DNA from 3 places in the Acinetobacter radioresistens DSM 6976 genome. Region 2 is predicted to be linked to each of the others. Evidence: predicted binding sites of a transcription regulator. Region 2 holds the regulator's gene; each other region holds the start of a gene.
The links. Region 2 encodes PhoB, which activates phosphate uptake and scavenging genes when phosphate is short. Its sites were predicted from a motif close to TGTCATNAANCTGTCATAA; they were not measured.

Region 1: the regulator PhoB is predicted to act here: its motif matches at 1,504-1,522, upstream of ACRAD_RS07360 (porin).
Region 3: the regulator PhoB is predicted to act here: its motif matches at 2,670-2,688, upstream of ACRAD_RS10605 (inorganic phosphate transporter).

The regions. Positions count from the first base shown of each region.
Region 1 covers NZ_AP019740.1:1,564,542-1,568,748, reverse strand. The annotation lists gene ACRAD_RS07365 (YidB family protein) at 1-214, shown strand, start outside; gene ACRAD_RS07360 (porin) at 256-1,359, opposite strand; gene ACRAD_RS07355 (HIT family protein) at 1,623-2,036, opposite strand; gene ACRAD_RS07350 (YARHG domain-containing protein) at 2,055-2,324, opposite strand; gene ACRAD_RS07345 (hypothetical protein) at 3,065-3,310, shown strand; gene ACRAD_RS07340 (LpxL/LpxP family acyltransferase) at 3,903-4,207, shown strand, end outside.
Region 2 covers NZ_AP019740.1:2,921,986-2,926,192, forward strand. The annotation lists gene ACRAD_RS13775 (SDR family NAD(P)-dependent oxidoreductase) at 1-749, opposite strand, end outside; gene ACRAD_RS13780 (TetR/AcrR family transcriptional regulator) at 948-1,625, shown strand; gene phoB (phosphate regulon transcriptional regulator PhoB) at 1,864-2,574, shown strand; gene phoR (phosphate regulon sensor histidine kinase PhoR) at 2,584-3,942, shown strand; gene asd (archaetidylserine decarboxylase) at 3,989-4,207, opposite strand, start outside.
Region 3 covers NZ_AP019740.1:2,259,059-2,263,265, forward strand. The annotation lists gene ACRAD_RS10600 (hypothetical protein) at 1-928, shown strand, start outside; gene ACRAD_RS10605 (inorganic phosphate transporter) at 1,006-2,622, opposite strand; gene metH (methionine synthase) at 3,098-4,207, shown strand, end outside.

The DNA.
Region 1 (4,207 bases), 1.4 Mb from region 2:
GCAAAATATACAAAGTTTATTTGATGATCAGGAAGTCGAGAAAGTTGCTGAACAGACACATGCACCTAAACAGGATGTATACAGTGCTATTTCTTCAGTATTACCACAAATCATTGATGCGCTGACTCCACAAGGTGAGAAGACTAACAAACAGGAAGCCAACAATGATATTCAAAATGTTTTAAATATGGTTTCCGGTTTTCTGAAACGTTAAATTAAAAAAGGGCATATAGCCCTTTTTTTAAATTGCCAGAATTAGAATTTTATTTCCATACCTAAACCGTATACGCTTTCATCTGCATTACCTTTAGCTGGGGAGTTATCCCATTCACGCTGAACAGCACTGGCAAAGAGTTTAGCCTGGCTATTGAGTTTGTAATCTGCGCCAATTCCCCACTGGTCAACTGAGCTGTCACCTGACGCACCTGCAAGAACTGCATAGTCAGTGTCTGCTGACTGATACTGTGCCTTGAATGTCCAAGGCGTGTTTGCAAGTTTATAAGTCGCAGAAATTAACCATGCTTTTTCTTCTACGTTGCTATAATCTCCAGCATAGGTAACAACACCATCAGTTACTACACGGGGCTTGATATTATTATAATCCGAAATTTCAGCAGTCTGCCACATTGCCCCTAAATACAGGCCTGGCACACCGATTTTACCCAAGTCAAAAGAGGCACCTAGGCGGAATGCATCAGCAGGAATATCCTTAAGACCAACCGCAGCAAAATCGCCAATTGATTTAAAGTTTCCAGCAATCACACCTTCAAAACCATAATCTTTATTAGCATAAGATAGTGAAGTTGAAAGGCCATCTCCTAGGCTGTCACGAGCACCGTCTGTATATTTGTTGGTTTCAGTATTTGACTCGCCTTGCTGAGCCTGTAGGGCAAATACTACACCGGCGAGTAATTTCGGATCTGTCTCAAGACTGATCACATTTTCAACCCGCTCTTCACCATACATCATTTCTTTAATATCGGCGTGTGCATAATCATTAAATACATCACGATAACCGCCTGCTGCATCTTTAAATGGTGTATCTATAATACCGGCTCTTAAAGTACCGATTTCTGCCCATTTTAAGCCGGCAAAAATGTTACGTTTCTTGAATACATCATCGCCACCATCTACATCAATTTCCCATTCAGCCTGATACACTGCAGATAACTGATCTGTCAGTTTTTCTTCGCCTTTAATCCCCAGACGAGAAGCATTCGAGTTAACTTCAATTTTGTCATCTTTGCCATTATCGTAACTGTCAACGCTGACATTTACTTTACCGTACAAAGTTGGCGCTGCTTGCGCTGCGTTTAAGCTTAAAGTTGCTACTGTAGCAGCGAGAAGCAATTTTTTCATTGAGATTTCTCCAAAAACAATTCTTTAAAATGGCTATTTGCCTTGCTAACTCTTTTTTATAGTTTGCCTGTGTACAAAAAGTTACATAAGCTCACCAACTTGCTAAGCAGTATCTGCAAACTGTGTGACAGAGAAGTGAAAGAAAAATGACAGTTTAATGAAGGATAAAAAGAGGAAAGAAGAATTAGATTATTTTTTATACTTTTGAAATTTAAACAAAAATGGAGCCGAAGCTCCATTAGGTTTTAATTGAAAATAAGGCTTTAAAGAGCAGCACGGATTCTCTCTGCAATAGCCTTAATTTTCTCCTGATCTCCTATTTCAGCCGCATGGCGACCTAGCTGGTGCACTGAACTTGGAATCAGATGAAAATGAACGTGCGGCACAGTTTGTCCAGCAGCAGCGCCTGAAAGCTGCATTAAAACAATTCCCTCGGCATTCAATGCTTTCTCTATTGCTTTTGCAATTTTCTGTACTATCTGAATACTATAAGCAGCGGCTTCTGCTGGCAGGTCAAGTAATGTAACTGCCGGTGTTTTAGGGATGACCAATGTATGACCTTCGGCTTGCGGCATAATATCCATAAAAGCAAGAACCTGATCATCTTCATAAACTTTAATTGCAGGTAATTCACCACGAATAATTCTTGCAAAGATATTTTGGTCATCGTAAGCCATAGCTCTTCCTTTCAGTAGTTATTTACAGTTCAGCTCTTTCTGGCGCTCTTTAATTTCATCAAGACGTTGCTGCTCTTTTTCAGAGAATTTAGGTTTTGAAGTATAGCAGTTTTCATTACCAAACTTCTCTTTTGCATCCTTATCTTTAAAACAGAAGCCTTTAGAAGCGTAAATAACATTATAGTCATTTTTGAGCTTTTGACACTCCTGTTCCGGAGTGGCAGCCTGTGCACTTATACCTGCCAAGCTAATCAGACCAGCAAATAATGCAACAGTAAAATTTTTCATAAGAGTTTCCTCTAGACCTGCAGTGTATATCAATATACTCACAATATCGGGTCTACTTGTGTTTATTCAATGACTAAAAATTACTCGAGTGTAATTCTAGTCCATAATTACTCCATATAGTATAAAAACTTCATATCCTAATAATTTTAAAAAAATATAAAAAACACTAACTTAAGTTGTTTTATATCCCTTTTTACCTTACTAGGTTTTGCTACTCGTCGCTTTTTGTATGTTTATTTACCTGCTACTTTGCACTACTATTATCTGATGATGTTGAGGCGCACAAGCAAAAAGGTTTATATTTCTCTTTTCTTATCAGGCAATACAACCAAATCAATATAACGCTTAGAAAATAAATTTAATCAAATAGAGTAGAAGTATTGAGTTGAGTAAAGGGAAAGGTAATGCCATATATCGCTGAAAACAGCTCGCCCTGCTTTTCATTGGCAGACTGAGCTGGCGAAGACTATTAGATTTACCCCAGCGGCCACTTTAAACAAGACATCGACATTGAATACAAGGCCATACTTAAGATAGCCAGAAAGATTAGTACTAAACGGGTTGAGGCCTAACATTTGAAGGGTATCAATAGACGAAAATATATACCAAAATATTTCTATTACAGAAAATCTGATATACAGATAAAAATTTTTGGCTTACAAAACTAATTTTTATCGCCAAGTAAGTTAGATAGAAAAGTGTTAATACTGGTTTATATTTTTAAGAATTGAGAATGAACTATGTTAATTAAACAATTGATCGCAAGATTACAGACCTTTGATCCGGATCTTAAAGTTCTAATCGCTAATGAGGAAGATGGAATTACTGCTGAAGGTGAAGCCCTTAGAATATTTGATATTAGTGGAATGAATATTGTAGAAACTGAAATGAGTAAGAAATATGAGGAAGAAATTAATTTTAAATTTGAAGGCCCCACTGAAAAATCTCAGAAAATTCTATTCATTAAAACCTTAGCTCAAGGTTAATATAAAGAACTTGATATATCTTTAAAAAGGCACTTTAGAGTGTTTTTTATTTAACTTTTCTAATTTGCTTGTGTATTTTAGTGATGAATACACCTTCGATGTAATTCTCACCATTCGAGCCAGTAGTGTAATACAAAATACATTTTTACGATGGGATGAGTATCGAATTGGATAAGCTTAACTTCGATAGTTTGAATCTTTTGATCTAGCTTTGAAAAAAGTTTATTTATATAGTTATCCGAATAATTTAAATAGATAATCAGGATCTTCTTCCATTGCCTTGTACAGGTAAAAAACCACTATTAAAACCGCCAAAATTGCTAAAATTAGTATCCAAGATAATTTATTCATTAAGACTGATGTTATCACTAATAATTATAAGAATACCCATCAATACAGCACTCATGTAATAAAGACAACCATTGTTCGGTAAGGCTTTAAAACAGGTAGCTATTCTTAGGTTGAAAAGGGCTATTATGTTCATGCCTTGGCGAGCTTTGACCTATAAAACTTTACTAATCATGCACGGGATAGGTCTACTGTTAATCTGTTGAACAGGTATCATATGGTTCAGCTTTAATAATATATTTACATGAATATAAAAACTTCACATAAACCGACTGATTTTCAGTGGTCCTTTCTTCTTCCCAAGTATTGGGCAATTTGGTTAATAGTTTTTATATTTTCCTTTTTAGCTGTCTTGCCCTGGTGCATTCAATGGAGGATAGCTAGACTGCTCACTAATCCTGCATGGAGATTTTTATCTAGCCGTCGGCAAACGACTATCCGGAATCTGGAGATCTGTTTTCCTGAAAAGAGTCCAGACGAAGTCGAGCTGGCTGCAAAAGAAGTATTTTTTAATGCCTTGATTGGCCTGTTTGAGGCATTAAATGCTTG
Region 2 (4,207 bases):
GCATCATTACCAATCAATAGACGGCGCTTGTCTTTCAGTACTGCATCCAGAATTTGGCGAGCAGCCTCTTCTGGTGGAATACGGAGCAGTTTGTTGAATGAACTGACTGATTTTTCGGGATGCATGCCTAGTGATTTAAGACTTTGATTGACTTTAGCAGCATTGGCAATATTGGTACGAATACCGCCTGGATGCACACATAAGGCACTTACCCCACATTTTTGCAGGTCCAGTTCCTGACGTAATGATTCAGTAAAACCACGCACTGCAAATTTGGTCGCATTATAGGCAGACTGAGTAGGCTGAGCTGTCAGACCAAATAAACTGGAAATATTGACAATATGCCCATCACCACTCTTTTTCAGATAAGGCAGAAATTCTTTAGTGCCATATACTACGCCCCAGAAATTAATTCCGACAATCCATTCCAGCTCATCATAATTGGCACCTTCGACTGTTGAAGCTAAAGCAACGCCGGCATTATTAAAAATCAGATTTACCGACCCATGATTTCTGACAGTTTCTTCAGCCCATGCTTTTACTGCTTCACGATCTGCCACATCCACTATCTGGGTCGTGATTCGTACATTACTGTCTTTTAACAGTTCGACAGTCTTTTGCAGGCCTTGCGCATTAACATCACTTAAAGACAAATGGCAGCCCTGTTTAGCCAGCAAAACCGCCAGCTGTTGGCCAATCCCTGAGCCTGCACCTGTAATGGCAGCAACTTTATTTTTAAAATTCTTCATGCATGTTCCTTTATTTTTCTCTCTGCAGTGGCAGATAGATAGCAAATTTCCTTTTCAATATAATTTTGACAATTCATATTGTCAATATTTCTTTAAAGTTAAAAATGCATGAAAAATAAACGGCAGTATCTGACAGCACCTTCGTTTAAAAAACTTGTTAAAATGGCTGCCATAGAATTCTATAGATAATAGGTAAAGATGAGTCAGTCAGAATATGCTCAGGAGCCACAGGCAGATACAGTTGCCAGTTCGAGGGAACGTCAGTTCAAGGGATTATCTCTGTCAGAACGTAAACTTGCACGTCGCACCAAGCTGATTGAAGCCGGAATTGAGGCTTACGGTACTCAAGGTTTTTTTTCAGTTACGGTTAAAGATATTTGCCGTGAAGCCGGACTGACTGAACGTTATTTTTATGAATCTTTTAAGAAAAGTGAACAGCTGTTCCAGACTATTTTTCTCCAGCTGATTGAAGAGCTACAGCAAAGGGTAATGCAGGCTATTATGCAGGCTTCGCCTAATCCTGATAAAATGATTGAAGCCGGCTTACGGGCTTTACTCAACATGTTAAAAGATGATCCACGGGTTGCACGTATCATTTATGTGGATGCCATGCTGGTTCAGGAATTGCATAACCAGGCTACCATTCAGGAAACCATGCTGCGTTTTGATCGAATGATTCAGGCTTTTGTGATGTTAATGATGCCGCATCTAAGCCGTAGCCAGCATGAGGTTTCACTGATTGCGACTGGCCTGAACGGTTATGTCACACAGCTGGCAATTCGCTGGGTTATGGGCGGTTTTAAACAGAGTCTTGAAGATATACTGGCAGCAGCCCAAGTGGTATTTATGGCATTATTAGAAAAATTTGAGAAATAGTCTTTCTTTAAATTGTGAGCTGATCGCTTATCTTTCTTAATTTAATATTGTGATAATTTCTGAATTATTAATACCATACTTTCGCAGAGCTGCTATTTGAATGTAATATTTGTCACAAATAATTGCTAAAATAGAGTTTGTCTCCATTTTTGCAATGATACTGTCATAATTTATCTTTGTAATAAGCCTGTCATAAATAAAAACGGTTCACCGTTAATAACGAATAGGGTATTGCGCTGTGAAAGATGATTATATTTTAATTGTAGATGATGAATTACCGATCCGTGAAATGATTCATACCTCTCTGGACATGGCAGGTTTTCAATGTCTGCAAGCTGAAGATGCCAAGCAGGCTCATCAGATGATTGTTGATCAGCGCCCGGCCCTGATTCTTCTGGACTGGATGATGCCAGGCGGCATCAGTGGTGTTGATCTGTGTCGCCGTCTGAAGCGCGATGAAAATCTTTCTGAAATTCCGGTAATTATGCTCACTGCCCGTGGCGAAGAGGACCATAAAGTACAAGGCCTTGATGCCGGTGCAGATGATTACATGACCAAGCCATTCTCAACTCGTGAACTGGTTTCCCGAATTAAAGCTGTACTGCGCCGTGCCAATGCCTTGAGCGGTGAGAAAACAATTGATGCAAATGGCCTGCTATTAGATCCGGTCAGTCAACGTGTCAGCTTTGGTGATTCCATTCTGGAAATGGGGCCAACCGAGTATCGCTTACTGGCGTTCTTCATGACTCATCCAGAGCGTGCTTATACCCGTGCCCAGTTACTTGACCAGGTCTGGGGCGGAAATGTATATATTGAAGATCGTACCATTGATGTACATATCCGACGTTTACGCAAGGTGCTTGAGCCTTATGGTGCCGACCGCTTTGTACAGACTGTACGTGGAACCGGTTACCGCTTCTCGACCCGTGCTGATGTCGCTCTAGGTTAAACTGACTTTATGTATGAACCATATCCGGTTCCTGAGCTGGCCCGGGACTACAAAAAATTCCGATACAGCAGTTTGTGGACTTTTGCTAAACAGGACTTACGGCTGCTGGTCTTTCTACTGCTCGTTGCCAGTCTGATCGGTTTCGGGATCGGCTATTTCTGGAGCTGTATTTTCATTGGCTTTGTCGTGTTTTTTGCTTTTCAACTACGGTCCTTATATTTAGTAAATGAATGGATTTCTAACCGGCCTTATGATGCTCCACCTAATTTAAACGGTATCTGGGGAGCACTCCTGTTTAATGTATACCGGGCCCAGCGTCAGGAACGCATCGTGCAGGCAGAAATGGTCGGACTGATTGACCGGGCGCAATCTTCATTAGTCGCACTGTCTGAAGCAGTAATGCTGATTGATGATCTGAACCAGATAGAATGGTTTAATCCGGCTACTGAAAAACTGCTTGGTATACAGCCCCTAGATCGTGGTCGTAATCTGCTCACGATACTACGCCAGCCTATTTTTATTGAATATTTTCAAAATATTGATCAGGCGCCAGATGGCATCAAGATGAAGTCGCCCGTGCATGAAGACCACTATGTGCAAATCAAGCTAACCCGTTTTGGTGGCGAAAGTCATTTGCTGGTGGCTTATGATGTTACTCGCATGCAAAACCTGGAACAGATGCGTAAAGATTTTGTCGACAATATTTCGCATGAATTACGCACCCCGCTCACTGTATTAAGTGGCTACATTGAGACTTTTACCGATCAGGAAGATTTGAATCCACGCTGGAAACGGGCATTTGACCAGATGCAGGCACAAACCAAGCGCATGAATTCTCTGGTTAATGACTTGTTGCTGTTATCACGTCTTGAAAATAACAAGAAAATTGCCAAGAACCAGATTGTGGAAATGCCCGGTCTAATGAACCAGCTTTTTGATGATGCTCAGGCCTATAATGTCGATTATGGCCATACGCTTAATCTGGACATAGACAGCCATTGTGACCTGATCGGTTCAGATATGGAACTGGCTAGTGCCTTTAGCAACCTGATTACCAATGCCATTAAATATACGCCCAAGGGCGGTACAATTACTATCGGCTGGCATGATGATGCTGAACATGGCTATTTTACCGTACAGGATACAGGCATCGGAATTGACCCACGGCACCTACCAAGACTGACTGAACGTTTCTACCGGGTGGATAGTGCCCGCAGCCGGCAAACCGGCGGTACCGGATTAGGCCTTGCGATCGTCAAGCATGTACTCATGCAGCATAATGCCTATCTGGAAATTGAATCCAAGGAAAATGAAGGCTCGACCTTCAAAGCTGTCTTCCCTAAAGAACGCCTATATCATTTAAACTAGAACTATAAAAAATGCGCCTCAAGGCGCATTTTTTATTATTGGTCTTCTAAAGAGCCTGACCCAGTTTCTGTCCCATAGTCACCACAGAATTAGCCTTAAATTCCGCATCCCAAGCCATTTTATCCTGTTCAAATAAAATTACAGCAGTTGAGCCCAAGTAAAAACGTCCCAGTTCGGCACCCTTTTCCAGTACCACGTTATGCTGGTTCAGCTCAAGACGACCGGACGGTTTTACTTTTCCAGTAACCACTGTTTCAATTCCAGC
Region 3 (4,207 bases), 660 kb from region 2:
GGAAAGAATTTTAAATATTATTGAAGCAGGAAATGCCACGCTTATCGCACCCAGCGATCAGCCTTTTCCCGAACAGGCCAGTATTTCCGAGCTAAAAGAGCATCTGGGAGCCAATCTGTTGACCCAGTTACCAGAGATTGGCCAGTGGCTGGTGACCTTTAAGCAGCAACTGGATTTGGCAGCTATCGCCTATCTGGATGGTGAAAAACATGTACGGGTTTCTATGGCAATGGATGCCATCATGCAATATGTCAGCCAGCATAAACCGGATACCAGCCTGATGTTTATGTGTACTCCGACCGATGTATATGCGGTGCCGGAAGAAGTTGCTCAAGCTGCATCTGACAAGTTCAAACACCGCTCGCAGTTACAAAAGCTTCTAACTAAGGGTATTTCAACCGCTTCTTTGAAACATTTTTTCCAGAAGAACCAGCAAATACTTGTAAAGTCAGATAATGGTAAACATTACGGCATTACTGACTGTCTGGTCTTGGAACAAGGCCCGAATTATGCACTAGCCAAGCGCCTACAACAATGGCGCGCTGTACTCGCACGCCATCAGGGTCAACAGGTCAGTATTAATATTGCCCCGTCAACCACGACGCATTCTGTCACCAAGAATCCATTACTAAAGGCTGCCTTTACTGGCGCCAGCTTATTTGATGTAGAAGCATTTGCACCTGAAACTACCAATGCCATCATGGCAGCCCTATGGATCCACGATCTGCGCAATCCTGATTCAGCTGCACATCCAGACACTGCACTAGAACATCCTTTAGAGCTGATGATGGAAGGTGCTAACCATGGCGGTCTGTGGCGTGTCGCTTATCTGGCACGAACTGCACTACCTTTTGCTGCCTTATATGGCCTGGCTTCAGATAAACTGCCAGTAGAAAAACTTCTTTCAAAATTCAAAAAGAAAAGCTGAAGCTTTTTCTGAACAAACAATAGCAGATACAAAAAAAAGCTTTGCCGAGGCAAAGCTTTTTTTAATGTCTATTTTAATTAAACAAATAACTTGAGAAACAGCCAATATAAACCGCCAGATAAGCAAATGGTTGCTGGCAGTGTAAATACCCATGCGGACAGAATAGTTTTGACAGTATTAAAGTTCAGGCCAGATTTATTGGCCACCATGGTACCTGCAACTGCACTGTTTAAAACATGTGTAGTCGATACAGGCATACCCAGGCCATCTGCTGCAGCAATTGTAGACATAGCTACCAGCTCGGCAGACATCCCCTGACCATAAGTCATATGATGCTTACCAATACGCTCACCTACTGTCACGACAATTCGCTTCCAGCCCACCATAGTTCCAAGGCCCAGTGCCAGGGCTACCGCCACTTTGACCCAAGTCGGAATATATTGCAGGAATGAATCCAGATTATCGCGATATTCATCTACCAGTTTATTCTGAGCTTCAGGTAACGCAGGTAAGGCCTCTGCCTTATCTAGACGCTTAAATGTAGTGGTACTCAGGTACATGTCATTACGAATTTCGCTGACTACTGCTTCAGGCATGTCTCTTAAATTATCATAGGCTGCTACACGCTCACCCAGATGGTCAGTCAGGCTTGCCAATGCTGGCACTACTTCAGGACTAATTTCCTTGGTCTGGATATAACGGGTCAGTACAGTCCGTGCCTGCTCATCCGGGATATCCTGATAATTAGCATAAATAGCAGAAGCAGTTTGAGTAGATAGCTGTTCAAATGACTGTAAATGTGCCTGATCCAGATTTTTATTCAGAGAGTAAGCTAAAGGTACCAGACCAATCAGAATCAGCATGATTAGGCCCATGCCCTTTTGCCCATCATTTGATCCATGAGCAAAGCTAACACCGGTACAGGTAAAAATCAGGATGGCACGGATCAGTGGCGGAGGCGGCTTGTTTCCTTTTGGCGGCTGAAACAGTTCCATTTGTTTCTTAAAAATCTTTTTAACCAGCAGGAACAAGACCGCAGCAAATGCAAAACCAATTAGTGGTGAAAACAGTAAGGCCTTACCCACCTTGATGACCTGATCCATATCGATACCACTGGCACCAGTCGCGGCATTTAGAAGATGGTTCATGATACCCACCCCCAAGATTGAACCGATCAGGGTATGCGAACTTGAGGCAGGTATACCAAGAAACCAGGTACCCAGGTTCCAGATGATTGCGGCAATCAGTAAAGCAAATACCATCGCAAAACCGGCACCGCTACTGACATTCATAATCAGCTCAACCGGAAGCAGCGCAATAATACCGTACGCGACTGCCCCACTTGCTACCATTACCCCAAGAAAATTACAAAAGCCTGCCCACATCACAGCCACAGGTGCTGGCAAGGCATTGGTATAGATAACCGTCGCTACAGCATTAGCTGTATCATGAAAACCATTAACAAATTCAAAGCCTAATGCAATTAATAAAGCAGTGGCTAGCAGAATAATAGAATATAAACCAAGCGGCGGAACATGAGCCAGATCAGCATTTACCTGAAAGCCAATGTAAATTAGCGTGGCAACAATTACCGTCAGGAACACCGGCATAAAAAACTTCGGTGTTGGCACGTGTACATTACTGGATGCCACGGGAAGTACTGGATCTGAATCGGGAGGAATATTCGAATTCATCTAGATGGTTTAAGAGGATAATAAAATCCCCTTATTCTTTATTTAAATTGTGACAATTATATGACAAAAGGGTGTCATATAAAGCCAATTTTCATCTAATTGAGCTTATTTAGGTCATCCTTAGAACCCATACCTTTGTCCTCATTCTATTCCTACTATTTTTTATATTTCTAAATTCAATAACTTATATTCAAAATAATAAAAAAGAACAAGCTACGGGCTAATAAATTACTTTCATTGAATTATTACAGCTATAAGTCACCAATTGTCTGTTTCATGTTCAGTTAATGACTATGCTGCAAAGATATTGCAATTTCATGAAAAAATACAGGATCAATCAGGTAAAAGTAGCCGGCTATATCAGGAATAGCCACAATCCTTATAGGAAATGCTTAACATGCAAAGGCATAACTATATAAGTTGAATCTGTTACAATAGCGCCCATTTTACAGTTATCCGCATTGGGGGTCTCTTCATGTCTACGCTTGCCACCCTAAAAGAGCTTCTTGCCAAACGCATCCTGATTATTGACGGTGCGATGGGAACCATGATCCAGCGTCATAGGCTTGAGGAAGCAGATTATCGTGGTGAACGTTTTGCAGACTGGGCCCATGACCTGAAGGGTAATAACGACCTGCTGGTATTGACTCAGCCACAAATTATTCAGGACATACATGAAGCTTACCTGGATGCTGGTGCAGATATTATCGAGACCAACAGTTTTAATGGTACCCGCGTTTCCATGTCAGACTACCATATGGAAGATCTGGTACCAGAAATTAATCGTGAAGCTGCACGGCTGGCCAAAGCAGCTTGTGAAAAATATTCAACCCCTGATAAACCGCGCTTTGTGGCCGGTGTACTTGGCCCTACTTCACGTACTTGTTCTATATCACCGGATGTTAATAACCCGGCGTTTCGTAATATTACTTTTGATGCCCTAAAAGAAAACTATATAGAAGCGACTCATGCCCTCATTGAAGGCGGTGCAGATATTATTCTGATTGAAACCGTGTTCGATACCCTGAACTGTAAGGCAGCTATTTTTGCGGTAAAGGAAGTCTTTAAAGAATTAGGTTATGAATTACCCTTAATGATTTCCGGCACGATCACAGATGCTTCCGGACGTACGCTGACCGGACAAACTGCTGAAGCCTTCTGGAATTCGGTGCGCCACGGCGATCTGCTTTCAATCGGATTTAACTGTGCCTTGGGTGCAGATGCCATGCGCCCACATGTTAAAACAGTGGCTGATGTTGCTGATGTATTTGTTTCTGCCCATCCGAATGCCGGTTTGCCCAATGCTTTTGGCGGTTATGATGAAACACCGGAAGAAACTGCTGCATTTCTGAAAGAGTTTGCAGAAAGTGGCTTAATCAATATTACCGGTGGCTGCTGTGGTACGACTCCGGACCATATACGAGCCATTTATAATGCTGTAAAAGATATTGCTCCCCGCCAGATACCCCAGATTAAACCAGCCTGCCGACTGAGTGGTCTGGAGCCATTTAATATTTACGATGAATCACTATTTGTAAACGTAGGTGAACGAACCAACGTAACCGGTTCAAAGAAATTTGCACGT